One region of the Paraburkholderia sp. FT54 genome, then DNA from elsewhere that is predicted to be linked to it. Evidence: predicted binding sites of a transcription regulator. Region 1 holds the regulator's gene; each other region holds the start of a gene.

The links. The regulator HrcA, encoded in region 1, represses chaperone genes, less so after heat shock. The targets are predictions, from matches to a motif close to TTAGCACTCNNNNNNNNNGAGTGCTAA.
Region 2: a site for HrcA is predicted at 3,522-3,548, ahead of rpoH (RNA polymerase sigma factor RpoH). Genes of this name have one in related genera too.
Region 3: a site for HrcA is predicted at 2,411-2,437, ahead of groES (co-chaperone GroES). Genes of this name have one in related genera too.

What each region holds. Positions count from the first base shown of each region.
Region 1 is NZ_CP134195.1:3,602,503-3,612,865, forward strand. Features, by position in the region: gene pabB (aminodeoxychorismate synthase component I) at 1-1,508, opposite strand, end outside; gene dnaJ (molecular chaperone DnaJ) at 1,534-2,676, opposite strand; gene dnaK (molecular chaperone DnaK) at 2,942-4,894, opposite strand; partial or broken gene RI103_RS16620 (thioredoxin) at 5,048-5,281, opposite strand; gene grpE (nucleotide exchange factor GrpE) at 5,352-5,936, opposite strand; gene RI103_RS16630 (RNA-binding S4 domain-containing protein) at 6,448-6,855, opposite strand; gene hemH (ferrochelatase) at 6,864-7,934, opposite strand; gene hrcA (heat-inducible transcriptional repressor HrcA) at 8,115-9,134, opposite strand; gene RI103_RS16645 (NAD kinase) at 9,453-10,355, shown strand.
Region 2 is NZ_CP134195.1:3,807,996-3,818,358, forward strand. Features, by position in the region: gene ybiB (DNA-binding protein YbiB) at 1-510, shown strand, start outside; partial or broken gene RI103_RS17485 (2-isopropylmalate synthase) at 1,024-2,064, shown strand; gene RI103_RS17490 (nuclear transport factor 2 family protein) at 2,257-2,640, opposite strand; gene RI103_RS17495 (acyloxyacyl hydrolase) at 2,684-3,247, opposite strand; gene rpoH (RNA polymerase sigma factor RpoH) at 3,610-4,545, shown strand; gene cydP (cytochrome oxidase putative small subunit CydP) at 4,885-5,145, shown strand; gene RI103_RS17510 (cytochrome ubiquinol oxidase subunit I) at 5,135-6,727, shown strand; gene cydB (cytochrome d ubiquinol oxidase subunit II) at 6,764-7,900, shown strand; gene cydX (cytochrome bd-I oxidase subunit CydX) at 7,929-8,045, shown strand; one part of gene RI103_RS17525 (IS3 family transposase) at 8,127-9,028, opposite strand; one part of gene RI103_RS17525 (IS3 family transposase) at 9,028-9,490, opposite strand; gene nagE (N-acetylglucosamine-specific PTS transporter subunit IIBC) at 9,624-10,363, opposite strand, start outside.
Region 3 is NZ_CP134195.1:3,380,792-3,391,154, reverse strand. Features, by position in the region: one part of gene RI103_RS15675 (IS5 family transposase) at 1-370, opposite strand, end outside; one part of gene RI103_RS15675 (IS5 family transposase) at 370-718, opposite strand; gene RI103_RS15670 (hypothetical protein) at 780-1,052, opposite strand; gene RI103_RS15665 (hypothetical protein) at 1,385-2,119, shown strand; gene groES (co-chaperone GroES) at 2,510-2,800, shown strand; gene groL (chaperonin GroEL) at 2,856-4,499, shown strand; one part of gene RI103_RS15650 (IS3 family transposase) at 4,644-5,106, shown strand; one part of gene RI103_RS15650 (IS3 family transposase) at 5,106-6,007, shown strand; gene RI103_RS15645 (hydroxymethylpyrimidine/phosphomethylpyrimidine kinase) at 6,136-6,996, opposite strand; gene RI103_RS15640 (rubredoxin) at 7,285-7,455, shown strand; gene RI103_RS15635 (hypothetical protein) at 7,723-9,135, shown strand; gene RI103_RS15630 (YqgE/AlgH family protein) at 9,392-9,970, shown strand; gene ruvX (Holliday junction resolvase RuvX) at 9,967-10,363, shown strand, end outside.

The sequences.
Region 1 (10,363 bases):
GCCAACGGCGCCAATACCGCGGCGGTGATGTGCATCGTGCCGTTCTTGCTCAACGCAAGCCGCATGCGATGCGGGGTGCGCGCCGGCAGCGACGCACATTTCGCCGCGATCTCCGCGCGGATGGCGCTCGCGTCGACGAATTTGAAGCCGAGCTCCGCCGCGCTCGATAAGAGTCGCGCCAGATGGCGCGGCAGATGCCGCACGCCCTCTTCGTGCGTTGCATACATCGTTTCGAATAGGTCGAAACCCGGCTCAGCGTCGGTCAGAAAGCGGGCCTTCAATTGGCACTCCGCGTATTCGTCGGCGGCGACGCTGTCGAGCACGATGCCCGCGCCGACGCCCAACTTGCCTTCCAGTCGGCCCGTTTGCGTCGAGCGGCTCAAGGTCAATGTGCGAATTGCGACGGATAAGCAGAAGTCGCCACCAGCCGCGATTTGGTTTGCGACGGCAGATGTGATTGCATCAGCAGTCGAAGGCGCATCCAGCCAACCAATCGCGCCGGTATAGAGCCCGCGTGGCGTGCTCTCCAGTTCATCGATCAACTGCATCGTGCGATGCTTCGGCGCGCCCGTGATCGAACCGCAGGGAAACAGCGCGCGCAATATGCCTGCGAACGACGTACCAGGCCGCAACGTCGCCTCCACCGTCGAGGTCATCTGCCAGACCGACGCATACGGCTCGACCGAAAACAGCGCCGGCACCTTGACCGAGCCCGTCTGCGCCACCCGCGACAGATCGTTGCGCAACAGGTCGACGATCATCACGTTCTCGGCGCGGTTTTTCGGATCTTTGCCGAGGAATTCGGCAGCGCGCCGGTCCGCCGCCGGGTCGGTCGAGCGGGGTGCGGTGCCTTTCATCGGCCGCGCACGCAACATCGCGCCTCGCTTTTCGATGAAGAGTTCCGGTGAGCACGACAGCACCCAATGATCGCCCGGCAAGGCGATCAACGCGCCATACGGCACGGGCTGACGCGCCCTCAATCGCCGATATAGCCCGGTCGGCGAGCCGAACACTTCGAAGCCGAGCCGATACGTGTAATTGACCTGATAGGAATCGCCCGCGCGCAGCGCTGCGTGAATCGCATCGATCGCCGCGTCGAACTGCGCCGGATTGACGCTCGCGCGCACGTTCGCCGTGCCCGCCACCGATGGCCCGGCCATGCCTTCGTCGCGCGCCATGAGCCAGGCGTCGACCTCTTCGCGCGCAAGCTTCTCGCAACGTTCGAACATAAAAAAACGCAGCGTGGCGTCGCCACGCTGCGTTTTCATGGACCGGTCCAACTCTCCGTCGAGAAGATTCCGGCCGAACTCATAGTCGGCGAGCACGACGGCGTGCAAACCTCGCCGCGTCTCCGTGGCCACGGACTCGCACACGACTTCGAGCTGCGCGGCATCCGCACACACCCGTTCATGCACAAAACCCGTGTACAGACGACTCGAACGGCGCGCCGCTGTCGCGTCGCAATCGTCGAGTAACGCGAACACTGCGCCGCGCTCATCTGCCGTCATGCCTACCGCCAACTTCAAACTGCCATTAATCGAAGAAGCTCTTCACCCGATCGAACCAGCTCTTGCTTTGCGGGCTATGCCGCGAGCCGCCCTCAACCAGCGCCTTTTCGAACTGCTTGAGCAGATCGCGTTGCGGCTCAGTGAGCTTGACCGGCGTTTCGACTTGCACGTGCACGTACAGATCGCCGGCAATGCTGGAACGCAGCCCCTTGATGCCCTTGCCACGCAGACGGAACGTCTTGCCCGACTGCGTGCCTTCCGGCACGGTGAAGCTGGCGCGGCCGGCGAGGGTCGGCACTTCGATCTCGCCGCCGAGCGCCGCGGTGGTGAACGGGATCGGCATCTGGCAGTGCAGATCGTCACCGTCGCGCTCGAACACCGAGTGCTGCTTGATGTGAATCTCGACGTACAGATCGCCCGACGGGCCGCCGTTGATACCCGGTTCGCCGTTGCCGGCGGAGCGGATACGCATGCCGTCGTCGATACCGGCCGGGATCTTCACTTCCAGCGTTTTGGTTTCCTTCACCTTGCCCGCGCCGTGGCAGTGACCGCACGGTTCAGGAATGTAGGTGCCGGTGCCATGGCACTTCGGGCAGGTTTGCTGAATGCTGAAAAAGCCTTGCGACATCCGCACCGAACCCGAGCCGCTACAGGTCGGGCAGGTTTCCGGCTTCGTGCCGGGCTTGGCGCCCGAACCGTGGCAGACTTCGCACGAGACCCAGCTCGGCACGCGAATCTGCGTGTCGTAACCGTGCGCGGCCTGTTCCAGCGTGATTTCCATGCTGTAGCGCAGATCGGCGCCGCGATACACCTGCGGGCCGGCGCGGCCGCCACCGCCGCGTGCGGCGCCACCGGCTGCCTGGCCGAAGATGTCGCCGAAAATATCGCCGAATGCGTCGGCAAAACCACCGAAGCCTTGCGCCCCGGCACCACCCATGTTCGGATCGACGCCCGCGTGGCCGTACTGATCGTACGCGGCACGCTTTTGCGAGTCCGAGAGCATTTCATAGGCTTCCTTCACCTCCTTGAAATGCCCTTCCGCATCCTTGTTGCCCGGATTGCGGTCGGGGTGGTGCTTCATCGCCAGCTTGCGATAAGCCTTCTTGATTTCGTCGTCGCTCGCGTTCTTTGCGACGCCCAGAACCTCGTAGTAATCCCGTTTCGCCATATCGGTTCAACGCCACTCGCGCAATGCGCACGGTGGCTCCTCTTGAATGCTGGAGTCTCACGACTCGTCCGGCCGCCGTTTCACGCCGCTTCAACGCGGCTCAAAACAACGCCCTCCATAAAACAAATGTGCCCGGAGAGCCTAAAAGGCTCGCCAGGCGTGATAACCGCTCTTGCACGTTTGCGCGTCCGACTAGCGCAGCTCTGGTGCAGCCGGGCCGCACACAAGGCTGTGTGCGGCTTTACGGTCGAAAGGCGACCTGGCTTTAGTCTTTCTTGACTTCCTTGAACTCGGCGTCGACCACGTCGTCCTGCTGCTGGCTCGCGCCACCAGCCGTTGCACCCGCGCCTGCCGCGCCCGCTGCCGCGGCTTCGGCACCTTGCGCAGCCTGCATGTCGGCGTACATCTTCTCGCCCATCTTCTGCGAGGCGGTGGCCACCACTTCGATCTTGGCTTCGATCGCGGCCTTGTCGCTCGAACCGCTCTTCAGCGTTTCTTCGAGGTCCTTCAGCGCGGTTTCGATCGCTTCCTTCTCGCTGGCTTCCAGCTTGTCGCCGTATTCCGTGAGCGCCTTCTTCGTGCTGTGGACCAGCGCGTCGCCCTGGTTGCGGGCATCGGCCAGTTCACGCAGCTTGTGATCTTCTTCCGCGTTCGCTTCGGCGTCCTTCACCATTTTCTCGATTTCGGCTTCGGACAGCCCCGAGTTCGCCTTGATCGTGATGCGGTTTTCCTTGCCGGTCGCCTTGTCTTTCGCGCCGACGTGCAGAATGCCGTTCGCGTCGATGTCGAAGCTCACCTCGATCTGCGGCGTGCCGCGCGGTGCCGGCGGAATGCCTTCCAGGTTGAACTCGCCCAGCAGCTTGTTGCCGGCCGCCATTTCGCGCTCGCCCTGGAACACCTTGATCGTCACGGCGCCCTGATTGTCGTCAGCCGTCGAGTAGACCTGTGCGTGCTTGGTCGGGATCGTGGTGTTCTTGTTGATCATCTTCGTCATCACGCCGCCGAGCGTTTCGATGCCGAGCGACAGCGGGGTCACGTCGAGCAGCAGAACGTCCTTGCGGTCGCCCGACAGAACCTGGCCTTGAATCGCGGCGCCCACGGCCACGGCTTCGTCCGGGTTCACGTCACGGCGCGGATCCTTGCCGAAGAACTCCTTGACCTTTTCCTGCACCTTCGGCATGCGGGTCATACCGCCGACCAGAATCACGTCGTCGATTTCGCCGACCTTCACGCCCGCGTCCTTGATCGCCACGCGGCACGGTTCGATCGTGCGTTCGATCAGCTCTTCAACCAGCGCTTCCAGCTTGGCGCGCGTGATTTTCAGGTTCAAGTGCTTCGGACCCGACGCGTCGGCCGTGATGTACGGCAGGTTGATTTCGGTTTGCTGGCTCGACGACAGTTCGATCTTCGCCTTTTCAGCCGATTCCTTCAGGCGTTGCAGCGCGAGCACGTCTTTCGACAGATCGACGCCCTGTTCCTTCTTGAACTCGCCGATGATGTAATCGATGATGCGCTGGTCGAAGTCTTCACCGCCCAGGAACGTATCACCGTTCGTGGACAGCACTTCGAATTGCATTTCACCGTCGACATCGGCGATTTCGATGATCGACACGTCGAACGTACCGCCGCCCAGGTCATACACCGCGATCTTGCGGTCGCCCTTTTCGGCCTTGTCCAGACCGAATGCCAGAGCGGCTGCGGTCGGCTCGTTGATGATGCGCTTCACTTCCAGACCGGCGATGCGGCCTGCGTCTTTGGTCGCCTGGCGCTGGCTGTCGTTGAAGTACGCGGGAACCGTGATCACGGCTTCCGTGACCGGCTCGCCGAGGTAATCTTCAGCGGTCTTCTTCATCTTGCGCAGCACTTCCGCGGAGATTTGCGGCGGCGCGAGCTTCTGATCGCGCACTTCGACCCATGCGTCGCCGTTATCGGCTTTCATGATCTTGTACGGCATCAGGGCGATGTCCTTCTGCACTTCTTTTTCTTCGAAGCGGCGGCCGATCAGGCGCTTGACTGCGTACAGCGTGTTCTTCGGGTTCGTGACCGACTGACGCTTCGCGGGCGCGCCGACGAGAATCTCGCCGTCTTCCATGTACGCGATGATCGACGGCGTGGTGCGCGCGCCTTCCGAATTCTCGATCACCTTGACCGAATTGCCTTCCATGATCGCCACGCACGAGTTGGTCGTGCCGAGGTCGATGCCGATGATTTTGCCCATTTTTACTAATCTCCTAACTTTGATCGCTGCGGGAAGCGCCCTGTTTGCCCTGCTGGCGGTAAGGCGATCCGCTCTCAATTCCTACCTGCACTCAACATAAGTGCGTCCGCATCGTTTTCAAGACCTTTTTTGCGATGCGGTCTTTAATTTTTTTCAATCGAGCGAACTTTTGCCCAAATTTGTTCCACTAGCCTGCGCGTCGCTCGCGGTGTCAGCCGCGTTCGCCGCATTGCCCGTCGGGATCTTCTCCCGTGCGGTTGCGACCGCGGCCCGGAACTGCCCGAGGCCGTGTCAGCCGATTGCCCGGCCGAGCCGGTTGCCGCGGTAAAAGAAGAACCATGCGGGCACGCCGTGCAGCATGAAGCGCCCGCCCAGTTCGCGATACTCGGGTGGCGTCGACGGGAAGGTTGGCCATGGCACGGCCTGCCCAATGAAACGGCTTACCGAGCCTCGGCGCTTACTTCGGAGCAGCGACGGTCACGAGTGCCGGACGCAACACGCGATCGGCGATCACGAAGCCCTTTTGCAGCACGGCGACCACGGTGTTCGGCTCCTGCTCGGCCGGCACCATGGAAATGGCCTGATGGCGGTGCGGGTCGAACTTCTCGCCAATCGGATTCAGGGCGACGACGCGGCCCTTTTCCAGCGCGCCGGTGAGCTGGCGCAGCGTGAGCTCGACGCCTTCGCGCACCTTCTGCAGATCGTCGGACGAGTGGGCGACGGCGGCCTCGAGGCTGTCGATCACCGGCAGCAGATGCTCGGCGAAGCTCTCGATCGCAAACTTGTGCGCCTTGGCGACGTCTTCCTGAGCGCGACGGCGAACGTTTTCGGTTTCAGCCTTGGCCCGCAGGAAGCTTTCCTGCAACTCGGCGATCTTCGCCTGAGCTTCAGCCAATGCCGCTTGCTCTGCGCTCGCCGGCGAGTCGGTCGCGGCATTTGCGGCCGCTTCCTGCTGAGGTGCCGCGGCCTCGGCGGCCTGGCGCTCGGTTTCGTCGGCGGGCGTGGGATTCTGGCTCGTCGGGTTCTCTTGCGTGTTTTCCATGTCGCTGAAAGTCGTTAAAAGGTAAAAGCCAAACGGTGGCGGCAGCGCATCAAACCTGGCGCGGTTTGTGCGTTGCAAAATCGCGACAGACAACTTCGCGAATCACCGCAAATCAGAACGGCAGATGAGGCCGGAAACAACCATTTCAAGCGGTTCTTCCCGATCTTTTCCCACCACGGACGCGCGGCGGCAATGCCCGGTTACAACCATTTTTGCTGCGCAATCAGATTGAGATTGAGTGCTGCAGACAAGTGGCCTATGCTCCACTTAAATATCGGAAAAGACGCGTTAACCCTAATCTGACGCAATCCTTTCCGACACATTGCAATTTCCAACCGATTCGCCCGTCTTTATCCTGAACCATCCGAGGGGAGTACCGTGAAACTGACCTTTGCAATCTCGGTGGTCGCATTGGTTCTGATTGCGGGCACCACGACCATCTGCATGTCCGGGGCTGTCAACGACCACACTACCGAATACGGTGGCGTGCACGCGACCATGGAACAGCTGTTCAACCCCCACCTGAAAGTTTGTCGATAGTGCGCCTGTCGCGTTTCGTCGGTCGGCCGTGCAACGCGGCCGCCGGTTCGCGATACGTCTTGCGCCGCTCCTGTTCGACCTGCCGCTTCACCCTGCTCTCTTCAGTTTCCGCGTAAAGCGTCTGCGCGACGCTCGCCGGGCCGCGCACGTCGCACACGCCGAGCACTTCCACCTGCCACACAATCCGCTCGATCTCGATTTCGACCAGGTCGCCGACCCGCACGTCTTTCGCCGGCTTGACGCTAGCGCCGCCAATCCGCACATGGGCTTTTTCGACGGCGTCCGCGGCAAGCGAACGCGTCTTGAAGAAGCGCGCCGCCCAAAGCCATTTGTCGATGCGCAGCTTCGCGCCCGCTTCGGTTGAAATCCTGTAATTCATGAGCCCGCTCAAGCTCCTGTTGTGTGCGGCACGGGCAGCGTCTGCACCGGCCAGCCCTGCAGATTCTGCGCGACGATTTCGCCCAGCGCGGCAATCCACGCCTGCGAGGCGTTCACGCACGGAATCCGATGGAAATCCTTGCCGCCTGCGTGGAGGAATTCGTCACGCACTTCCATGCCAATTTCCTCAATGGTTTCAAGGCAATCGGCGGTGAAGCCCGGACAGAACACGTCGGCGCGCCGCACGCCCGCCGCGCCCAGTTCTTTCAACGTAGGCGCCGTGTACGGCTGCAGCCACTCCGCCTTGCCGAAACGTGACTGGAACGTGATGCGGCATTCCACCTGCGTCAGTTCGAGCGCCTGCATCAGCGCCGCGCCGGTTTGCTGGCATTGCTCGTGGTACGGGTCGCCGAGGTCCAGCGTGCGCTTGGGCACGCCGTGAAAACTCAGCACCAGCTTGTCGCCTGCGGCAAAGTCCGGCCGGCCGTGCTGATGCCAATAGTGATGAACCTGCGCGGCGAGCGCCGCAATGTAGGCAGGATGGTCGGCGTACTGGCGCACCGTGCGGATTTCCGGCTGATTGCGCATGCGCTTGAGGGCCGAAAAGGCGTCGTCGAACGCGGTGGCGGTGGTCGACGACGAATACTGCGGATACATAGGCATCAGCAACACGCGCTCGGCGCCCGCCAGCTTGAGCTGGTTCAGCATGGCCGGAATGCCCGGCGTGCCATAGCGCATTGCGTAATCGACGAGCACCGTGTAGTCGTTCAATTGCAGCAGATGGCGCAAGCCTTCCACCTGCTTCTCCGTATGGACGCGCAGCGGCGAGCCTTCGGGCATCCACACCGCGGCGTACTTCTTGGCCGAGGCGACGCCCCGGAACGGCAATATCAGCACGCGCAGGATGATCTGCCAGAGCAGCGCGGGAATTTCGACCACGCGCGGATCGGAAAGAAACTGCGCCAGATAGCGGCGGACCGCACGCGGCGTCGGCGCGTCGGGTGTGCCGAGATTGATCAGCAGCACGGCGACACGGTGTGACGTGGCGTTTTGTGAAGGCCGCTCGAGGTCGAAGCGCATAGGCAGCAGAAGTAACCGGGTTGGCGGAGAGTCGATTCAGGTGGGAATCATTATAGCGGCGACGTTCATGCACCGGTCCGCCGGACACCCCTGGCCATTCGGCCAATTGGCAAGCCGCGCGCGGTCGCGCATTATTTGCGGCAGGAGCGCACGCAAGCGCTGCCAGGAATCGACGCTTGCTTATTGCTGGCTGAGCGTCAGGGAAAGCAGCCGCGCGGTGATGTCCACAATCGGAATCACGCGGTTGTAGGCCATGCGGGTCGGTCCGATCACGCCCAGCGTGCCGACGATCTTGCCGTTCACCTCGTACGGCGCGGTGACCACGCTCATTTCCTCGATCGGTACGAGATTCGACTCGCCGCCAATGAAAATCTGCACGCCCGCCGCGTGACTCGACACGTCGAGCAATTGAAGGAGACTGGTCTTTTGGTCGAACACATCGAACAGCTTGCGCAAGCGCGCCATGTCCGACGAAAGGTCGGCGACTTCGAGCAGGTTGCGCTCGCCGGAAATCAGCACGGTTTCGCCCGTGTCGGATTCGTCCGTGCTGGCCGTGACGGCGGCGTGCATCAGCGTGGTCATGTCGCCGCGCAGTTCGTCGATTTCTTCGCGCAGGCGGCGGCGCACGTCGTCGAACGAAAGACCCGCGAAGTGCGCGTTGATGTAGTTGGACGCTTCGACCAGCTGCGACGGCGAGAAATCGCGCTGGGTCGCCATGATGCGGTTCTGCACGTCGCCCTCCGGCGTGACGATGATCAGCAGAATGCGCTTGTCGGACAAACGCATGAACTCGATCTGCTTGAACACGTGGCTGCGCCGCGGCGTGAGCACCACGCCGGCGAACTGCGACAAATTGGAGAGCACGCTGGCCGCCGCGGCAACAATTTTCTGCGGCTCGCCCGCCTGCAGCGTAGTCTTGACGGTGCGCGTCACCGCTTCTTCGTCAGCGGCGGACTCCACCGTCAGCATGGTGTCCACGAACAGGCGGTAGCCGCGCGGCGTGGGAATGCGGCCCGCCGAAGTATGCGGGCTGATCACGAGCCCCAGGTCCTCGAGGTCGGACATCACGTTGCGGATCGTTGCGGGACTCAGTTCGAGGCCCGAATAGCGCGACAACGTGCGCGAGCCGACCGGCTGACCTTCGGCGATGTAGCGCTCGATCAGCGTTTTGAGGAGGGTTTGTGCGCGAGGATCTAGCATGACGGCAAATTTTAGCTCAATGGCACGACTACCGCGAGCGCTAGGGGCGCCCATCCCGGACGAACGCGCCGCCGTTTGGCCTGCTGGCGCGTTGCCTTCGGTCCGGCACACTAGCCGGCGTTCCGCCCGGCGCGTCACCGGCCGCCTTCTGGGCGGCCCGGCTGCCGGCACCCCGCCGCACTTTAACCGGCGCACATGTCATCAAGGCTTCACCATTCTATCGATAATCGCAAGATGCGCTCACAGCCCGCGCGCGCCGGCCCGCCACCGGGTCTGTCTACGGTTCTTTTCAGGCCCTACCTATGGTGTAATGCCGGCATGCAAGTGACCAGCCAGTTCAAGACCGTCGCGCTCGTCGGGCGCAACAATACGCCGGGCATCGCCGAGCCGTTGACCGCGCTCGCCTCGTGCATCGCGAAGCGCGGCTTCGAGGTCGTGTTCGAAGCCGACACCGCCGCCGAGATCGGTGTGACCGACTATCCTGCGCTGCGTCCCGCCGAGATCGGCGCGCGCGCCGACGTTGCGGTCGTGCTGGGCGGCGACGGCACCATGCTCGGCATCGGCCGCCAGCTCGCGCCGTACCGCACGCCGCTGATCGGTATCAACCATGGGCGGCTCGGTTTCATTACCGACATTCCGATCTCCGACATGCGCGAAATCGTGCCGCAAATGCTATCCGGCAATTTCGAGCGCGAAGAACGCGTGCTGCTCGAAGCGCGCATCATGCGCGGCGGCAATCCGATCTATCACGCGCTGGCCTTCAACGACGTGGTGGTCAACCGCAGCGGCTTCTCGGGCATGGCGGAACTGCATGTCTCGGTGGACGGCCGCTTCATGTACAACCAGCGCTCGGACGGTCTGATCGTGGCTACGCCCACCGGCTCGACCGCTTACGCGCTGTCGTCGCAAGGGCCGATACTGCATCCGCAATTGCAGGGCATCGTGCTGGTGCCGATCGCGCCGCACGCGCTGTCGAACCGGCCGATCGTGCTGCCGGACGACTCGAAAGTGAGCATCCAGATCGTCTCGGGGCGCGAAGTGAACGTCAATTTCGACATGCAGTCGTTCACCTCGCTCGAACTGAGCGACACGATCGAAGTGCGCCGCTCGCGTCATACGGTGCCGATGCTGCATCCCGTCGGTTACAGCTACTTCGCCACGCTACGCAAAAAGCTGCACTGGAACGAATACCCGTCGCACGAAGAAGACCCCAAACCCTGAGCGGCACG
Region 2 (10,363 bases), 210 kb from region 1:
GAAGACGGTCTCGCCGAGCGCCGTCTTGCGTTTGCGCCGATCGACGTGCTCGCGCCGAAGCTCGCGCGCCTGCTCGCGCTGCGCCGGCGCATGGGCGTGCGCAATTCGACGCACACACTGGTGAAAATTCTGCAGCCGTTCGCGCCCCCAGGTTTGCGCCTCGTGAACTACACGCACCCGCCGTATCGCGACAGCCTCACGCAACTGTTCAACACACATCCGGACGCGGCCGTCGGCGGCGCGTTGCTTGCGCGCGGCACCGAGGGCGAAGCGGTGGCCGATACACGGCGTCAGGTGCAGGTCGACTGGCTGCACGACGGCGTCTGCGAAACGCGCGTGCCGCATGAACGCTCGTCGCCCGATGCGCCGGAAGTGGACTTGCCAGAGGCTAAAGACGCACCGACGACAGCCGCCTGGATCAGCGCCGTATTGCGCGGCGAAGCGCCTGTGCCGAGCGCGATCGAACGGCAGGTCGAGCTGATCGCGGACGTCGCAAGAATGCCGGCGTAACGGTCGCGGCGTCAGCGCTGCGGCACGCTTGCCGTCGCCCGCTGCGACCCGCGCGGGTTGACACGCCGCAACGCGCCGTCATACATTAGACCCATGCGTTCCCTTCCGAACACCCTCCGAATTACCTCCGGCCGCCTCGCGCGGCCACTATCGCTACGCCTAGCGTAAGTCAGGCGTAGCGCCGCGCGGTGGCAGCTCAGGTTGTCCATCAAGTTGCTCAAAGCGCGGTCCCTCAAGCAGTTCCGCTGTTCCCGTTTCATCCCCAAAGCGTAGTTCTTCACAACCTGTAGTCGTTTGCATTCGTCCGTTTACCGCGCGGACGAAGCGCGAGGATCAAATGCACGCCGCATGGGCCTTATCCACGTCCGTTTTCGCCGTCACGATGACGCCGTTCATTCGCGCCCGTTCGTTGTTGCCGCTAGCTACCGGCTGGCGGACCGTGCACCCCGTGGCAGTCCGCCAACCGCTCGACGCCACACCCTTTCGCAGACGACTCAACGAACGAGGCTCACCATGTTGCAGAATCCCGCTGAAAAATATCGCCCCTTTCCCACCGTGCGTCTGACCGGCCGCAAATGGCCGAGCCGCACGATCAACCACGCGCCGGTCTGGATGAGCACCGATCTGCGCGACGGCAATCAGGCGCTGATCGAGCCGATGAACGCCGCGCAAAAGCTCGAATTCTTCGAGATGCTGGTCGCGATCGGTTTCAAGGAGATCGAGGTCGGCTATCCGTCGGCGTCGCAAACGGATTTCGATTTCGTCCGCAAGCTGATCGAGGAAAACCGCATTCCCAACGACGTGACCATCGAGGTGTTCATGCCGTCAAGAGCTGAACAGATCGCGCGCGCGTTTGAAGCGCTGGAAGGCGCGCCGCGCGCCATCGTGCATTTGTACAACGCGATCTGCCCGTCGTTTCGGCAGATCGTCTTCAACCAGTCGAAAGCCGGGATCAAAGCGCTGGCCGTGGAAGGCACGCAGATTATCAAGGAGCATGCGCAGGCGCGACCCGGCACGCACTGGACCTTCCAGTACTCGCCCGAAACTTTCAATGCGGCCGAACTGCCGTTTTCACGCGAGGTGTGCGATGCGGTGGCGCAGACGTGGCGGCCCACGCGCGATCACAAGATGATCGTCAACCTGCCCGCGAGCGTGGAGGCGGCGACACCGAACGTATTCGCCGACCAGATCGAATGGATGGACCGCAATCTCGGCTATCGCGACAGCATCGTGCTGTCGGTGCATCCGCATAACGATCGCGGCACGGCAGTGGCCGCCGCGGAACTGGCGCTGCTGGCTGGCGCGGACCGTGTCGAGGGCTGTCTGTTCGGCAACGGCGAGCGCACCGGCAACGTCGATCTCGTCGCACTCGCGATGAATCTGGACGCGCAAGGCGTCGATACGGGGCTCGATTTCGCGGATATCGGGGCAGTCCGGCGCGTCGTAGAGCGCTGTAATCAGTTGCCGGTGCATCCGCGGCATCCGTATGCAGGCGATGCGGTGATGCTGGCGAAGAACAGGGAGCTACAAGGCGTCGCGGCGCATGAGCCGGAAGTGGCCGAAACTGGCGCAACGGATCGTCGCGAGAGGAGCGGCGTGGATCAGGAGAGCGTGGCTGCGTAAGAATCAGGGCGAGGTGATAGACGCAACAAACCTACCCGCAAGCGCGCTACCCGCTCGCTTGCGTCAGCTGGAGCAGCCCGCTCAAAAGGCGCGGCCGACCCGGACTGAGTGAGCTCAAAAGGCTCACTCGATTGCGCAACGCGTGGCCTGCCAGGCAATCAGGCGCCACCGTCCGTCTTCCTGCGTATGGATCGCCGTGTAGGCGATCGGAAACAGCAGCGCCCCGTTATTGGCTTCCATCTCGATCAGCGCCCGGCCGGTCACCACGCAGGTCTCACGCCCGACCGGCAGCACCTCTTGCGACTGGATCTCGATCTGCCGATAGCGGCGGCGCCCCGCGGTAATCCCGTCGATGAACTGCCGTTTCGTTTCCCGCTTGCCGTTCGTGTGAACGTAGCTCACGTTGTCCGCGAGCAGCGTGTCGAGCGATTGCCCGTCGCCGTCGACCATCGCACGAAAACGCTCTCGCTCAAGCTCACGAACCGCTTCGATTATCTTTGCCGCCATCGCTCAGCCCCTTGCACCGGTGAGCCAGACGTGGCCACGGTTGTCAGAAGTTATATTGCAGATATAGCTGGTGGAAATTTATACCAGGATTCGGCTCATTGATACCGCCGTTGGAAACATGCTGGAAGCGATAGCCCGCCTGGTACTGCTGGTGGCTGCCGAACTGCATGCCCGTGCCGGCCATGTCGGCGAACTGGAACGCAGTGCCCAGGGTGAAGGTCGAAGAAATCCGTGGACTGGACAGCAGCCGGATGCCCGCGCCCACTTCGGCATAGGGGCGGATCGAGCCCGATCCCTTGATGAAGCGGATGATCGGCGTCAAGCCGACCTCTCCAATGTTGTCGTGCACATTACCTTCGTTGGTGTGCCACCAGGCCACATGCGCCTCGCCGATCAGCGCGAAATGCCAGTCACCGATCTGCCACCAGGTCAGATCCGGATCCCACACGAATCCGAGATCCAGTTTCTTGACGTGGTGATCACCCAAGGCACCGGCCACCTGCACGCCGAACTGGTCCGCCGAAGCCCATCCAGATGTCCCCACCAGCACGGCTCCGGCCGTGATTTTTAGAGCCAGACCACGCAAAGCATTCTTTTTGTTGTCCATCTAACACCCGAGTTCCGTCGAACGTTGAACAATCCATAACTGTTTTGCGTATTGTAAAGACAAACGCAATTTAGTGAGTTGCATGAAAATCCCGACTTTCCGCAATTAGTCACTTCAAAATCGGCAAAAACAGATTATTTATAGCTGGAAAGGCGGCTTGCTAGGTAAGTTCTACACCTCATGCGAGGATGGCAGGATCAGCGTACCATGGCTATTGAATTGTGAATTTCAATAGGAATTTGCGGAACTTGGATGCCCCTACATCCTCTAAGTATTAGCACTCGACAAATCAGAGTGCTAACATCCAACGCTGGAGTCGTTACCTGAATAAGCTTTTGTCTGATTCCAAAGGAGTTTCCTACGTGAGCCATGCAATGACCCTTCCGAGTACTTTGAGCCCGTCGTCGGCTAAGGCCGCTTCGGCAGGTGCACTGGCGCTCTCGCATTCCTCGCTGCTGCCCGGTCAACTGGGCAATATCGACGCCTACATCCAGGCCGTAAATCGGATTCCGATGCTGACGCCGGCGGAAGAACGCCAGTTCGCCACCGAATTTCGCGAGCAGGACAACCTTGAGTCCGCGCGCCGTCTCGTCCTGTCGCACTTGCGGCTGGTCGTATCGATCGCGCGCAACTATCTGGGCTATGGACTGCCGCACGCCGACCTGATCCAGGAAGGCAATATCGGCCTGATGAAGGCCGTGAAGCGCTTCGATCCGGAGCAGAACGTGCGCCTCGTGTCGTACGCCATGCATTGGATCAAGGCTGAGATCCACGAATACATTCTGCGCAACTGGCGGATGGTGAAAGTCGCCACGACCAAGGCGCAGCGCAAGCTGTTCTTCAACCTGCGCAGCCACAAGCAAGGGCTGGGCGCGTTCACGCCGGACGAGATCGAAGGTCTCGCCAAAGAGCTGAATGTGAAGCGCGAAGAAGTTTCCGAAATGGAAACGCGCCTCTCGGGCGGCGACATCGCGCTGGAAGGCCAGGTCGAAGACGGCGAAGAGTCGTACGCACCGATCGCCTATCTGGCCGACTCGCATAGCGAACCGACCGCCGTGCTGGCTTCGCGTCAACGCGACAAGCTGCAAAGCGACGGTATCGCGAGCGCGCTGGACGCACTGGACGCCCGCAGCCGCCGCATCATCGAGGCGCGCTGGCTGAAGGTGGAAGACGACGGTTCGGGCGGCTCGACGCTGCACGAACTCGCCGACGAATTCGGCGTGTCCGCGGAACGTATTCGCCAGATCGAGGTGAGCGCAATGAAAAAGATGCGCGGTGCACTCACCGAATACGCGTAAAGCTTGAAGATCGTCAGCATGCCGGTTCACCCGGCGCGCGGTAGCCAGCCGCCAAGCCCCGCCCTCGCAAGACGGCGGGGCTTTTTTTCGCCCACGCCACGGCGTTTTTCGCGCACGCTCACATTGACGCAAGAACATAAGCGCGCAACATGCGTTTCTTGACGTATCGCAAACCAGATAGCAATACTGGTTGAACGGGGCAAGTCTCGCGACCCAATGCCGCAGCGCCGATCAGTTGCGCGCGAGGTTCTACTCCTAGAATCGGGATGCACTCGCCAAACCGCGGAAGCGGCCTGGCGCCAGCCGGTTTCACCGGTGTGAAGTTGCCTTCTACCGATCATGACCATAGCCCTCAATCGCAACACCACCCGTCGCCCGAACCTGCGCAAACGGTTCCATGGCTGGGTGCGCGGTCCGACGCTGGCGCGCGATATCACCATCGTCCTCGCCATCAAATTCGTACTGCTGATGGCGCTCAAGTACACGTTTTTCAATCATCCACAGGCGGAGCACATGTCGCTCCCGCCTGAGCAAGTCGCGCAGGCGCTGCTGTCCGTGCCTGCCTCGCATCCGTCCCAAGGTGATCAACATGCCCGTTAGCGAAGTCGTAGAACTGTCGCGCCTCCAGTTCGCCATCACCGCGCTTTACCACTTCCTGTTCGTCCCACTCACGCTGGGCCTGTCGTGGCTCCTCGTCATCATGGAATCGGTCTACGTGATGACCGGCAAGCAGATCTATAAGGACATGACCCAGTTCTGGGGCAAGCTGTTCGGCATCAACTTTGCGATGGGCGTCACCACCGGTCTCACGCTCGAATTCCAGTTCGGCACCAACTGGTCGTACTACTCGCACTATGTCGGCGACATTTTCGGCGTGCCGCTCGCCGTCGAAGGGTTGATGGCATTCTTCCTGGAGTCGACCTTCGTCGGCCTGTTCTTCTTCGGCTGGAACCGGCTCTCGAAGGTCCAGCACGTGTTCGTCACGTTCCTCGTCGCACTCGGCTCGAACCTGTCGGCGCTGTGGATTCTGGTGGCCAATGGCTGGATGAACAATCCGGTCGGCGCCACCTTCAACTACCAGACCATGCGCATGGAGCTCGACAGCATCTTCTCCGTGCTGTTCAATCCGGTTGCGCAAGTGAAGTTCGTGCATACCGTGTCGGCCGGCTACGTGACAGCGTCGATGTTCGTGCTCGGCGTGTCGTCGTGGTATCTGCTGAAGCGCCGCGACACTGAATTTGCGTTGCGCTCGTTCGCGATTGCCGCCGGTTTCGGTTTGGCCTCCACGTTGTGCGTGATCGTGCTCGGCGACGAATCCGGCTACCGCACCGGCGAAGTCCAACAGGTCAAGCTGGCCGCGATCGAATCCGAATGGGAAACCGCGCCCGCGCCGGCTCCTTTCACGATCATCGGGATTCCGAATCAGAAGGAAGAGCGCACCGATTACGCCATCAAGATTCCGTATGCGCTCGGCCTGATCGCCACACGTTCGCTCGATGAACCCGTGGTCGGCCTGAAGGACCTGATGGCGCGCAACGAAGTGCGCATCAAGAACGGCATGCTCGCCTACGCCGCGCTGCAGAAGCTGAAACAAGGCGACATCACCGACGAAGCCAAAGCCGCCTTCGACGCGCACAAACAGGATCTCGGCTACGGCCTGATGCTCAAGCAGTTCACCGCGAACGTCACCGACGCCACACCGGATCAGATCGCCCAGGCCGCGAAGAAAACGATCCCACCTGTAGCACCTGTGTTCTTCTCATTCCGCTTGATGGTGGGCCTCGGCATATTGTTCCTCGCCACCTTCGTGCTGGCGTTCTGGTTCTGCGCGCAGCGCTCCCTGTTGCTGGAGAAGCGCCGCTGGTTTTTGCGCTGGGCCGTGTGGGCGATTCCGCTGCCCTGGCTCGCAGCCGAGTTCGGCTGGATCGTCGCTGAAGTGGGCCGTCAGCCGTGGACGATTGCGGGCATTCTGCCGACCAACCTGTCGGCCTCGAGCCTGACGCCGAGTGACCTGTATCTGAGTATCGCGGGCTTCGTGGTGTTCTACACGGTGTTGTTCATCATCGAAATCATGCTGATGTTCAAGTATGCGCGGCTCGGACCCTCGTCACTGCACACGGGCCGCTATCACCACGAACAACAGCCGCTGAATCAGCCGCTGCCGACCAACACGGCCGCATGATTCGCCGCCACTGAGCTTCAAAGGGAAAAGATCATCATGGATTACGCAACCCTCAAACTGATCTGGTGGGCACTGATCGGCGTGCTGCTGATCGGCTTCGCGCTCACTGACGGCTTCGACATGGGCGCGGCGATTCTGCTGCCGTTCATCGGCAAAACCGACGCCGAGCGTCGCATCGTCGTGAACACGGTAGGCGCGACGTGGGAAGGAAATCAGGTCTGGCTCATCACGGCGGGCGGCGCGATGTTCGCCGCGTGGCCGCTGGTGTACGCGGCGTCGTTCTCCGGCTTCTATTTCGCCATGCTGCTGGTGCTGTTCGCGCTGTTCTTCCGGCCGGTTGGCTTCGACTATCGCGGCAAACGTGAAGACCCGCGCTGGCGCACGGCGTGGGACTGGGCGCTATTCGTCGGCGGCTTCGTGCCGGCACTGGTGTTCGGCGTCGCGTTCGGCAACCTGCTGCAAGGCGTGCCGTTCTCGTTCGATACCGACCTGCGCGTCACTTACCACGGCGGCTTCTTCGAATTGCTCAACCCCTTCGCGGTGTTGTGCGGCCTCGTCAGCGTTTCGATGCTGGCCGCGCACGGCGCAGCCTTCGTCAAGATGAAAGCGGACGACATCGTCGCCGTGCGAGCTTCGCTGGCGCTGCGAATTGCCTCATTGGCGACCGTGGTGTTGTTCCTGATTGCCGGCGCGCTGATCGCAACGATGATCGGCGGCTACCAGGTGATCGACGCCCCGCCGCTCGACACGGTCGCCAATCCGTTGATGAAGAACGTGATCGGCGCACCCGGACTGTGGCTCACCAACTACGCCAACTATCCGTGGATGGCGAGCGCGCCGGTGGCGGGTCTCGTCGGCGGCGTACTGGCCACGTTGCTTGCGCGCTCACGCTTCGAAAAGAGCGCCTTTCTGTCGACCTCGCTGATGATCATCGGCGTGATCCTGACGGCGGGCTTCTCGATGTTCCCATTCATCATGCCCTCCTCGCTGGACGGCCGCAGCAGCCTCACCGTATGGGATTCGACTTCGAGCCGCATGACGCTGCAGATCATGCTGATCGCCGTGATCGTGTTTCTGCCGATCGTCCTGATCTACACCAGCTGGGTGTATCGCGTGATGCGCGGCAAGGTGACCGCCGCAGCGCTTCAAGAAAATCACCATACGATGTATTGACCGGCAATACGCTCAACAGGAGTTTGCGATGTGGTATTTCAGTTGGATTCTCGGAATCGGCGCGGCGTTGGCCTTCGGTATCATCAACGTGATGTGGCTGGAGTCACGCCGGCCGTCGGAAGCAGGCGTGCAGAAAACACGCTAAGACATCATGTGCCGGTGGCGCGCCGGTAAACGGAAAAGCGGCAGCTTGTGAACTGACCCCGCAAAGTTGGACAGTTTGAGTTCAGGTTTGAGCGGGCTGGGTTCTGTACATCACAGGACTCAGCCCGTTCAGTTTGAGCTTGATGCGTTTGTGGTTGTAGTAGTGAATGTATTGTCTGATGCCAGCCTTCAACTCGTCGATACTTTCAAACCTGCTCAGCCGGAAGAACTCCGCCTTGAGCGTGCCAAAGAAGCTTTCCATTGCCGCATTGTCGTAGCAGTTTGCCTTGCGCGACATGCTCTGCGTCAGGCCGTGTTGATCCAGCAGCCTCCGGTAAGCAGGCATCTGGTACTGCCAGCCCTGGTCTGAATGCAGCAGCGGGGTCTCCTGGGGACCAAGCTTTGCCAGCGCTTTTTTTAGCATGCTGCTGACCAGATCGAAGACCGGTCGGGTGTTCATCTGATAAGCCACGATCTCGCCGTTATACAGATCCATGATCGGCGAGAGATACAGCTTCTGACCCAGCACGTTGAACTCCGTCACGTCCGTCACCCACTTCTGATTGGGCTGCTGTGCGCTGAACTCGCGGTTTAACAGGTTCGGCGCAATACGGCCGACTTCGCCGCGCCATGAGCGGTATTTCTTCGCGCGCACCAGCGATTTCAGTTTCAGTTCTCCCATCAGACGTTGCACCGTCTTGTGGTTCACGCTCGGGCCTGCCTGCCGGATCGCCGCCGTGATGCGCCGGTAGCCATAACGGCCCTTGTGGCGTTCATACACAGTCTTGATGCGGGTTTTGAGGTCCTTGTGCCGCTCACCGGCATCCGGCACGCTCAACTGGTAATAGAACGTGCTGCGCGCCAGACCCGCTGCCTTCAGCAAAGCGGGCATCGGGTGGTGCTGCCGGAGCTCCTGCACTATTTGCGCTTTTTCTTCTGCACGCCCTGCTTCTTTGCCTGAAGCAGGGCATCGAGCTTTTTTAGATAGGCCACCTCCGCGCGCAGGTACTCGTTTTCCTTGAGCAACTGCTCACGCGTGCGCTTATCTGGCGCACTGTCTTCGGTCGGCTTTTCAGGAACTGGCTGGGTCATGGTTTTGCGGCGCCATCGTGGACGAGGCGCCAGTGCGTCGATACCGCCTTCATGATACCGGCGTTCCCATTGCGCTATGCAGCCCGGACTGCGGATGTCGAACACCGCAGCCACCTGCCGGTATGGCAAATCCTTCTGCCACATGTGCATGAGTACCGACATCCTGAACTGCGCGTCATAGTGACTGAATTTCTTGCGCAGTCCGTCCTGTCCATGTTGCTCGTAGGCCGAAATCCACAGCTGTAAAACCGAGCGACTCACTCCATACCGCTTTGCAAGTACCTCGACACCAGCCGAACCGGCCACGTACTGCTTCACCAGCTTCAGCTTTAACTGCTCACTGTACTTCGTCATGAAAAACACCCCAAAAGGTTGGATCGGTGTCCAACTTTTGGGGTGCAGTTCACTTGAATCAATCGAGCTGCCGCTTTTTTATTGCCGGGTTATCTGAAGAGACGCCGCGCGCCGCTCCTTCATCAGCACAGCATCATGCCGGCAAAGGCGTTGCGCCGCCGCTTGGCGCCGTGCGCGTTGCCAGCTTTTCAGCATAGCGTTGCGCCGCGTCGCCGACGACGATATGGAACGTGTCAGCAGAAATCCACGCCGTATCGAGCGTCGCCAGACGCTGACGATCGACCGCCGACGGATCGCGCACGACGATACGCAAACGCGTTGCGGCCACCGCATCCAGCGACACCACGTTGCCCGCGCCACCGAACACGGCGAGCCAGCGCAGCGGATCCGGGTCGAGCGGACCGCCCTGAGCGTCCGATGCCGCAACCGGCGCCGGCGCAGCCGCCACAGCCGAAGCGGCTGCCGCCGGCTTCACCGCATCGCCGCCACCTTGCGCGATCACCGTGCGGATTTCGTCCGCGATGATGTCCGCCTCCGGTCCGATGATCACCTGCACATTGGTCGAGCCGCGCTTGAGAACGCCACGCGCGCCGATCGTCTTCAGTTCGTTTTCGGAGACCTTATTCGAATCGACCACCGACAAACGCAGACGCGTCGTGCAGGCATCCACCACCGACAGATTCGACGCGCCGCCCAGCGCCGCGATATAACGCTGCGCACGCGGCACAGCCGCACCGGCGACCGGCGAAACGAAACCACCCGCGGCGAACGAGTCGACTTGTTCGTCGGCTGTAGCGGGTTCGCGGCCCGGCGTTGCCATGTTGAATTTGCGGATGAAGAAACGGAACAGGCCGTAGTACACCACCATGTAGA
Region 3 (10,363 bases), 220 kb from region 1:
ATACGTAGACGACGGAAATGATGCAGCCAGGCATGTGTACGCTCGACAACCCAACGGACTTTGCCAAGGCCACTGCCGTGCGGGTGGCCACGCCGCGCGATGCTAGTGGGAATACTGCGCTCATGGAGAGCGCGTCGGTATTTGTCGTGGTCGTAACCTCGGTCAGCGTAGACACGGCCAGGACGGCTCAGCGGCCGCCCGCGCCTGCCGGCGATCGGTACGATGGCCTCAATCAACGGCACGAGTTGGGTGACATCGTTACGATTGGCGCCAGTCAGGATTGCCGCGATGGGCGTTCCGTTGGCATCGGTGGCGAGGTGGTGCCTGGATCCGGGTCGCGCTCGATCGGTGGGGTTCGGACCAGTTTTTCGCCCGCCCCAACCGCGCGAATCGACGACGAATCCACGACCACGCGCGAGAAGTCGATCTTGTCCATCGCTCGCAACCTCGCCAGAAGCACTGCGTGCAATCGATCCCATATGCCGGCTTGTTGCCAATCGCGTAGCCTTCGCCAGCAACTGACGCCGGAGCCGCATCCCATTTCTGCTGGCAAATCTCGCCACCGGATACCGGTCTTTAGCACGAACAGGATACCGGTCAGCGCAGCCCGATCCGGAACTGGCTTGCGGCCCGGATACTTGAAGCGGCGTGGCTTCGCTGGTGGTAGCAGTGGCTCGATCAGTGTCCACAGTTCGTCGTCGATGATTGGTTTGCCCATCTCCTCGATCCTGTTACCACAACGATCGAGGTTAACAGGTTGCGTTACGGGTTAACAGCCCCTACGAAGCCTTTTTGAAACCGTTTCTTAGCCAGTTCTCGTCGCCGGAAACCGGAATGGTGGGGAAGCATGCTTTGCCACCTTCGACGGTCAGGACAATGCACGGCGTCGGATGGAAGACCCCGACATCTGCAAGCTTCGCGACCGGATTGATGAGCCTCTTGTCGCTAGCCCATCTTTCAATGAGTTTTGGCGTCAAAGCGTTCAGCGACGACCCATTCCGCGCGCGTCGCCAAATTCCATTGAATTTGTCCTCGATATTGGAGAAAGACATTCAATCCGTCCAAAGTGCAATCGTAGTTAATTTTGTTCAGCAATTTACCACCGGTTTCTGGGCTCGGCTGCCGCTGAGCATGCGACTAAACGAACGTTCGCTCCACCTTGACAAGGCACGATACGTCGCCCTGAGTCGATCGGCTGCATCACGCCCTGGGGCACTCAGCCAAGCTTTCTGATGTATGACCTTGAAAGCCCTCGGAATGCGGTCGGTAGGCAGCCCTTCTACTCCACGGCCAGTTACTCGTTTTTCCGTCCGTCCTGATCGCTCGAGCGTATGGTCCGCTAAGACGCAGTAGCATGACGCCATGCCGACTAATCGATACCGCTATGCCCCTGCCGATTGTGTACAAAGTTAAGCTACCTCGCGCCGCGTTGCTGAGCATGCCCAAACAACGCAGTTCTGCATTGTTGCGCGTCGGCTTGTTCATGAACGAACTGAACTGGCTAGTGAGATTGCTGCTTATAGCGCGCATACCTAACGGCGTGAGCGAGCCAGAGCATCGGGCCACTATTTCCTTGGCATTGCTGATCATCAAATTGCTGGCGGGCAAAATGCACGAAGGCTGGGGAAAACTCCGCAATGGCATCAACGACCTTGTTTATGCATCGCTGTCTGCTGAGGGGCGTGATATACAGCGCCAACTCGCGACGCGCCTCGCCAAGGGTTCGATCATTCAAGGTCTCCGAAACTGCCACGCGTTTCACTACTCAGCTGAACTCTCAGTTTCTGATCTTGAAATCTTGCCGTTGAGTGATGACGAACTGGTGGTCTACATGAGTGAAAGCCACGGCCATAACCTATTCCATCTGTCTGAACTTGCAGCAATAGCGAGTTTGCACGGCTTGGCGGGGAAGAGTGATGCCAGTGCATCGTTCGAGACCGTTATGGAGGAGGTCGTGAAGGTGGCGGGCTTGTACAGCGACTACCTTTACGCCGTCGTTATCGCGTTGCTCGGTGATGAATTGATCGAGCAACTGAATCCAGAGCGAATTTACGAGGGAAGCGACAGAGTGGCGGCCTCAGGCCGCATCATGTTTTTCGAACTTCCCGAGAATGAATGACAAATGTAATTGATCGTTGGGGTTTACCCCTGACCGCAAGTCAATCGCTGCGTTTTTGTGGCGCGACGTCGGAAAAAACCACTAGGTGTCTAGCGGCGTGCGCAAGCCTGCAGCGCGACGGTCGAATTATAAGCCATTGTTTTTATGGAAAATTAATTTTCGCGGCGGTGTTGGGCGCATGTCGCGGGTTCAGACTTAAGCGAACAAAGTTCAAAGTTAGGTGAATCTCGACACGAATCTCGACCCAACAACACTATCCCTTCTTGAATTTGTCACCACCCGTCCATATAATTAGCACTCGCTGCACGAGAGTGCTAACAACATCGCCGGTTGGCTCAGCCAGCCGGGTTTTCTCAGCGTTCTTCAGTCTCAATCAAGAGAGGAGTATGTATGAACCTTCGTCCTTTGCATGATCGCGTGATCGTCAAACGTCTGGATCAAGAAACCAAGACCGCGTCGGGCATCGTGATCCCCGAAGCCGCAGCAGAAAAGCCGGATCAAGGCGAAATTCTGGCAGTCGGTCCGGGCAAGCGTGACGACAAGGGCGCCCAAATCGCGCTCGACGTGAAGGTTGGTGACCGCGTCCTGTTCGGCAAGTACGCAGGCCAGACCGTTAAGGTCGACGGCAGCGAACTGCTCGTGATGCGCGAAGAAGACATCATGGCCGTGGTGCAAAAGTAAGCGGCAAGTCGCTACTTTTCCCGGTCATATCTTAAAGAATTCAAGGAGTTAGAAGATGGCAGCTAAAGACGTCGTATTCGGTGATTCCGCCCGTGCCAAGATGGTTGAAGGCGTGAACATCCTCGCGAACGCTGTGAAGGTCACGCTGGGCCCGAAGGGTCGCAACGTTGTCCTGGAACGCAGCTTCGGCGGCCCGACGGTCACGAAGGACGGTGTGTCGGTCGCGAAAGAGATTGAACTGAAAGACAAGCTCCAGAACATGGGCGCGCAAATGGTCAAGGAAGTCGCTTCCAAGACCAGCGACAACGCAGGTGACGGCACCACGACCGCAACGGTCCTGGCTCAGTCGATCGTCCGCGAAGGCATGAAGTACGTTGCATCGGGCATGAACCCGATGGACCTGAAGCGCGGCATCGACAAGGCTGTGTTCGCAGCAATCGAAGAACTGCGCAAGATCAGCAAGCCGTGCACGACCAACAAGGAAATCGCACAAGTCGGCGCGATTTCGGCAAACAGCGACTCGTCGATCGGCGATCGTATCGCTGAAGCCATGGACAAGGTCGGCAAGGAAGGCGTCATCACCGTTGAAGACGGCAAGTCGCTGCAAGACGAGCTGGACGTGGTCGAAGGTATGCAATTCGACCGCGGCTACCTGTCGCCGTACTTCATCAACAACCCGGACAAGCAAGTTGCCGTGCTCGACAACCCGTTCGTGCTGCTGCACGACAAGAAGGTGTCGAACATCCGTGATCTGCTGCCGGTCCTGGAACAAGTGGCCAAGGCTGGCCGTCCGCTGCTGATCATCGCAGAAGACGTCGAAGGCGAAGCGCTGGCTACGCTGGTGGTGAACAACATCCGCGGCATCCTGAAGACGGTTGCTGTCAAGGCTCCGGGCTTCGGCGATCGTCGTAAGGCCATGCTGGAAGACATCGCGATCCTGACCGGCGGTCAAGTGATTGCTGAAGAAACCGGCCTGACGCTCGAAAAGGCAACGCTGGCTGAATTGGGTCAAGCCAAGCGTATCGAAGTGGGCAAGGAAAACACGACGATCATCGACGGCGCTGGCGAAGGTGCGAACATCGAAGCACGTGTGAAGCAAGTTCGCACGCAAATCGAAGAAGCAACGTCGGACTACGACCGTGAAAAGCTGCAAGAACGCGTTGCCAAGCTGGCAGGCGGCGTTGCAGTGATCAAGGTCGGCGCTGCGACCGAAGTTGAAATGAAGGAAAAGAAGGCACGTGTCGAAGACGCACTGCACGCAACGCGCGCAGCTGTGGAAGAAGGCATCGTGGCTGGCGGCGGCGTCGCGCTGATCCGCGCACGTACGGCAATCGCCGGCCTGAAGGGCGCTAACGCCGATCAGGACGCAGGTATCAAGATCGTGCTGCGCGCAATGGAAGAGCCGCTGCGCCAGATCGTCACGAACGGTGGCGAAGAAGCCAGCGTCGTGGTGGCAGCTGTTGCTGCTGGCAAGGGCAACTACGGCTACAACGCAGCAACCGGCGAGTACGTCGACCTGGTTGACGCAGGTGTCGTGGATCCGACGAAGGTGACGCGCACGGCGCTGCAAAACGCAGCTTCGGTCGCTGGCCTGCTGTTGACCACCGACGCAGCTGTTTGCGAACTGCCGAAGGAAGATGCTCCGATGGGCGGCGGCGGAATGCCGGGCGGCATGGGCGGCATGGGCATGGACATGTAAGTTCAATTGGGCCTCGTTACGAGGTCCAGTTGGAAGCACATGGGGAGGTGCGCCGCGAGGCGTGCTTTCCGAAAGAAAAAACCCGCAGCAATTGAACTGCACCCCAAAAGTTGGACACCGATCCAACCTTTTGGGGTGTTTTTCATGACGAAGTACAGTGAGCAGTTAAAGCTGAAGCTGGTGAAGCAGTACGTGGCCGGTTCGGCTGGTGTCGAGGTACTTGCAAAGCGGTATGGAGTGAGTCGCTCGGTTTTACAGCTGTGGATTTCGGCCTACGAGCAACATGGACGGGACGGACTGCGCAAGAAATTCAGTCACTATGACGCGCAGTTCAGGATGTCGGTACTCATGCACATGTGGCAGAAGGATTTGCCATACCGGCAGGTGGCTGCGGTGTTCGACATCCGCAGTCCGGGCTGCATAGCGCAATGGGAACGCCGGTATCATGAAGGCGGTATCGACGCACTGGCGCCTCGTCCACGATGGCGCCGCAAAACCATGACCCAGCCAGTTCCTGAAAAGCCGACCGAAGACAGTGCGCCAGATAAGCGCACGCGTGAGCAGTTGCTCAAGGAAAACGAGTACCTGCGCGCGGAGGTGGCCTATCTAAAAAAGCTCGATGCCCTGCTTCAGGCAAAGAAGCAGGGCGTGCAGAAGAAAAAGCGCAAATAGTGCAGGAGCTCCGGCAGCACCACCCGATGCCCGCTTTGCTGAAGGCAGCGGGTCTGGCGCGCAGCACGTTCTATTACCAGTTGAGCGTGCCGGATGCCGGTGAGCGGCACAAGGACCTCAAAACCCGCATCAAGACTGTGTATGAACGCCACAAGGGCCGTTATGGCTACCGGCGCATCACGGCGGCGATCCGGCAGGCAGGCCCGAGCGTGAACCACAAGACGGTGCAACGTCTGATGGGAGAACTGAAACTGAAATCGCTGGTGCGCGCGAAGAAATACCGCTCATGGCGCGGCGAAGTCGGCCGTATTGCGCCGAACCTGTTAAACCGCGAGTTCAGCGCACAGCAGCCCAATCAGAAGTGGGTGACGGACGTGACGGAGTTCAACGTGCTGGGTCAGAAGCTGTATCTCTCGCCGATCATGGATCTGTATAACGGCGAGATCGTGGCTTATCAGATGAACACCCGACCGGTCTTCGATCTGGTCAGCAGCATGCTAAAAAAAGCGCTGGCAAAGCTTGGTCCCCAGGAGACCCCGCTGCTGCATTCAGACCAGGGCTGGCAGTACCAGATGCCTGCTTACCGGAGGCTGCTGGATCAACACGGCCTGACGCAGAGCATGTCGCGCAAGGCAAACTGCTACGACAATGCGGCAATGGAAAGCTTCTTTGGCACGCTCAAGGCGGAGTTCTTCCGGCTGAGCAGGTTTGAAAGTATCGACGAGTTGAAGGCTGGCATCAGACAATACATTCACTACTACAACCACAAACGCATCAAGCTCAAACTGAACGGGCTGAGTCCTGTGATGTACAGAACCCAGCCCGCTCAAACCTGAACTCAAACTGTCCAACTTTGCGGGGTCAGTTCACAATGCGGGTTTTTTTATGGGCGCTCGCCGCAGGCTGAAGCGCCCGGACCAGAGCGACAGCGGTCGCTCGCGCGGCCAATGCCGCGCGCCAGCCATCAGTGGCGGGCTTCGCCCGGTGCTGCGTCCTTGCCGGCTGCCGGCGGCGTTTCGTCGTCGCTGCTGCGCGCCCAAAAGAACCGATCCGGCATATACGCACCCATGCCCGGCCGGAACGCGTTGCGCAGCGCCTGGTACAAATACTCCTGCGCCTCGCGCACCGCTTCAGCGGGCTCCTGACCATTGGCCAGCAACGCGGCGATCGCCGAGCCCAGCGTATCCGTCAAGCCCATGATCCGATGGCTGCCGCGGTCCCACATGTCCTGACGCAACTGGCCGTCTTCGCTGAAAAGCGTATTGACGTGCCGATGCGTGCCGGTTTCCGTCGACAGAATGTATTCGCAGCCTTGCGACAGCAAGTGCGAGATGGCGGCGTCGAGGCTCGGTGCTTCAGCGTCGCCGTCTGGCTGGGCGAGCGCGAGCAGCGTGGCCGAATCGGCGACCAGCAACGTGGTTTGTGGGGCGAGCAGATCGGCGATGGCTTCGCGCAGTTCGTCGGCGGACAGCACATGCTCGTCGTCGAGCGTGAAATCGGGGGCGAGAATCAGCGGAATGTCGTCGTAATCGGCGACGACTTCGGCAATTGCGCTCACCACTTCCGCGCGGGTGCAGGCGCCGACCTTGAAGGCGGCGATCGGCATGTCTTCGAGCAGCATCCGGGCCTGGGTCGCGACTACTTCAGGGTCGAGCCCGGTGACTTCGTCGCAGCTGGCCGAGTCGCGCACGGTGTAGCCCGTGAGCACGGAGACGCCATGACAGCCCATGCTGGCAAGAGTCATCAGGTCGGCTTGCAGGCCGGAGCCGCCGGTGGGATCGGAGAGGCCGAAGGTGAGGACGATCGGAGGCGTGTCGCTGGGCATGAAGATTGACAGAAAGGAGCTAAATTTAGGCGCAGAGAGTGCGCAATCGACTCAATTATGCGGCCTAAACCGTCGGGAGGGCGTTTTTTCGCATCCCGCGACGCGTCGCGGCAAGCAGGCGTCGGCCGACGCGGCACGGCGCCGCAACCACCGTGCCGACCGACGCAAACGGCATAGCCGAAGGCCGTCGCACATTACGATTGCGCGTTTCTGATTGCTAGGCATTGGGGCGGCAACACGGTACCATCATGGCTCCCGTTTCCACGGACTCTACGACGCGACACAAGAATGGAATATCAAAGCTGGATGTGCCTGATTTGCGGCTGGATTTACGACGAAGAAGCCGGTTTGCCGGACGAAGGCATTGCGCCGGGCACGCGCTGGGAAGACGTCCCCATTAACTGGACTTGCCCGGAGTGCGGCGCGCGCAAGGAAGATTTCGAGATGGTCCAGATCTGAAGTCCGGGAGCAGCTGGCATGCCGGCGCGGGTGCGTGCCGCATGCCCGCGGCGCGGCCTTGGCGTGGTCTTTCGCAACCGGCGTGGCGCGCCGATCGGACGCACCCGGTGCGTTGTGCAGTTTGCCCCTACGTGTCGACGCGGAATGTCTTCGGCCGCACCGTGTCGCAACGTTAGTCTGTCATTGTCCTGTCGCCGGTTCGCGCGTTAGCCGATCAGTCTGCGTGCGACGCGAGGCGACGGCCCGTCAGCTTCGTGTCGCCTGCCCATGACTCTTCAATTCGCTGCACCCGTTTCCTTCGACGCCTTGCCGAATCCGCGCGGCGGCGCTGTGCGTCCCGCCGAGCTTGCGTTGGCCGAGGCGCTGCTGGCATTCGAACAGCATAGCGAGAGCACCTCGGCGCTGCTGCGTGCGTCACACGCATTGCGCGGAGCCGGCTGGCTGAGCGCACAGCGCTTCGCTGACGCGCTGGTGCGGCTCTCGCCGCTCTCGGAAGGCGACCCCGCCGACGCGGTGAACGTGCGGCCCGTGTTCGGCGCGGCCCTGCGCGACTTCCGCGCCGCGCTCGAGCGTCACAATCTGCGTGAGCTGTCCTGCTCGCCCGTCCTGTTCAATCACTACCGGGCGCTCTGCACGCATCTGGCCGAGCACACACCCGGTTCGACCGTGGCGTTCGAAGATCTCGCGTTGACCGCGCGGCCGGTGCCGCCGGTCTCGCTGCACGCGCAGTCCGCTGATCAACTGGCCCATTTGCGGGCACGCTACGAACGCGCGCTACTGCCGGTGCTGCGCTCGCAGGCCGATACTGGCAGTGCGGCGGCGCTGGCGGTCACCAACGCAGCGCTTGACGAGCTGGACGCCGTTTTCGGCGAACTCGCCGGCCCGGACCCCTACGATTTCTGGCGCCTCGCCAAAGCCTGCGCGAAGGCTTTGCGAGTCGGCGGCCGCGCCACCGGCGACACCGACGCGCGCCGTTTCTACGCGCGTTGCAACCTCGCGTTGGCCGATCACGCGCGCGGCATCGAGCTTGCGCCGCGTTCCCTCGTGCGCGCGACGCTCGCGCTGCTGTGGCGCGATTACGCCTTATTCGGCGCCGCCGCGGAAGACGCCGACCAGGTGGAGGTGCTGCACGACTACGGTTTGACCGTCGACTGGCACGTCGCGGGCACCCAGGCATCCGAAATGCTTTGGGAGGCGGGCGCGGTGCAGGCCCAGGCCATCAGCGCCATCCACGGTGCATTGACGCGCGAGTTGGGCGTGTTGACCGTCAATGCGAACGCCTACGAAGATTTCCTGCAAACGGCGGATGCCTCGATCTCCGCGCTGACCGAGCATGCCCGGGCGGCCGACCAGCCGGAAAAAGCCGATCCCAGCGAAGCGCTGCAAGCGGGTGATGCCGCCTACCGGCTCGGCTCCGCCGCGTGCGCCCTCGGCCTCGGGCACGTGGCGCTGCTGGCCGATGCGCTGGGGCTCGCGTGGCGCCGTCGCGCGCATGCGGGCGTGTCGACACCCGCGGTGCGCGCGCATGTGATCGTCGCCGCACCGGCGGCGAGCACGCTCGAGCAGGCTGCTGAAGCCCTGCGTGCCACGTTGCACAAGGTCGCCGCGGGTGTTGCGCCGCCCGGTGGCAACACCGCGCTGGCCGCCTTGACGCATTCGATCGAGCAGGGCGGCGCGTGAGCGATATGCGCGGCAGGTTCTTTGGCGCGTCGGACCGGCTGTCGGCCGGCCGCAACGGGCCGCGGTGACGCGACTCGAGCGTGCGCAACCGGCATGCCGCGCAACACCACGAGATGGCACCGTGGCGAGCGCCCGCGTGCGTGATAGAGTGCAACTTGATCCGCCGTCGATGGCTCGCGGCACGCTTCATGGCACGCATCGCGGTTCCACGCTCAAAGCCCCGCCATCCTGCATCGTCTTTGCTAAAATCCGAACTATGTCCAAGAGTACCGATCGCATCAATCTGACCAACCAGTTCCTGATCGCCATGCCGAACATGGCGGATCCGACGTTTTCAGGAACGGTGGTCTACCTTTGCGATCACAGTGAGCGCGGCGCGCTCGGCCTCGTGATCAACCGGCCGACCGATATCGACCTGCAAGCGCTCTTCAGTCGCATCGATCTGAAGCTCGAGATCGAGCCCCTTCTCCATGTGCCCGTCTATTTCGGCGGCCCGGTGCAAACGGAGCGCGGCTTCGTGCTGCACGATCCGAAAGACGGCAACGCGTACACCTCGTCCATGTCGGTGCCGGGCGGTCTCGAGATGACCACCTCGAAAGACGTGCTCGAGGCCGTGGCGAGCGGCACGGGTCCCGAGCGTTTTCTGCTCACGCTCGGCCATGCCGGCTGGGGCGCGGGTCAGCTCGAAGAAGAGATTTCGAAGAACGGCTGGCTGACGGTCGAAGCCGACCCGAAAATCGTCTTCGACGTGCCCGCCGAAGAGCGTCTCGAAGCGGCATTGGCTCTTCTCGGCATCAACCTGTCGATGCTCTCGGGCGAGGCGGGCCACGCATGAGCCTGGCGGCCGGACGTGAGGCGACGCTGCTTGCGTTCGACTACGGTGAAAAACGCATCGGCGTGGCGGTCGGCAATTCGCTCACGCGTCGCGCGCGGCCGCTGGTGATCGTGCAGAACCGCAGCCGCGAATACCGCTTCGAGGCGCTCGGCAAACTGATCGCCGAATGGAAGCCGGACGCGCTCGTGGTCGGCTTGCCCATGCATCCGGACGGCACGCCGCACGAAATGACGCAACTCGCGAAGCGCTTCGGCAATCAGCTGAATGGCCGCTTCAATCTGCCGGTCACGTGGATCGACGAACGCTATTCGTCGGTCGAGGCGAAGGCGGAAATCCGCGCAGGAAACGGCCGCGCCGACATGCTCGACGCCGAAGCCGCCAGCATCATCCTCC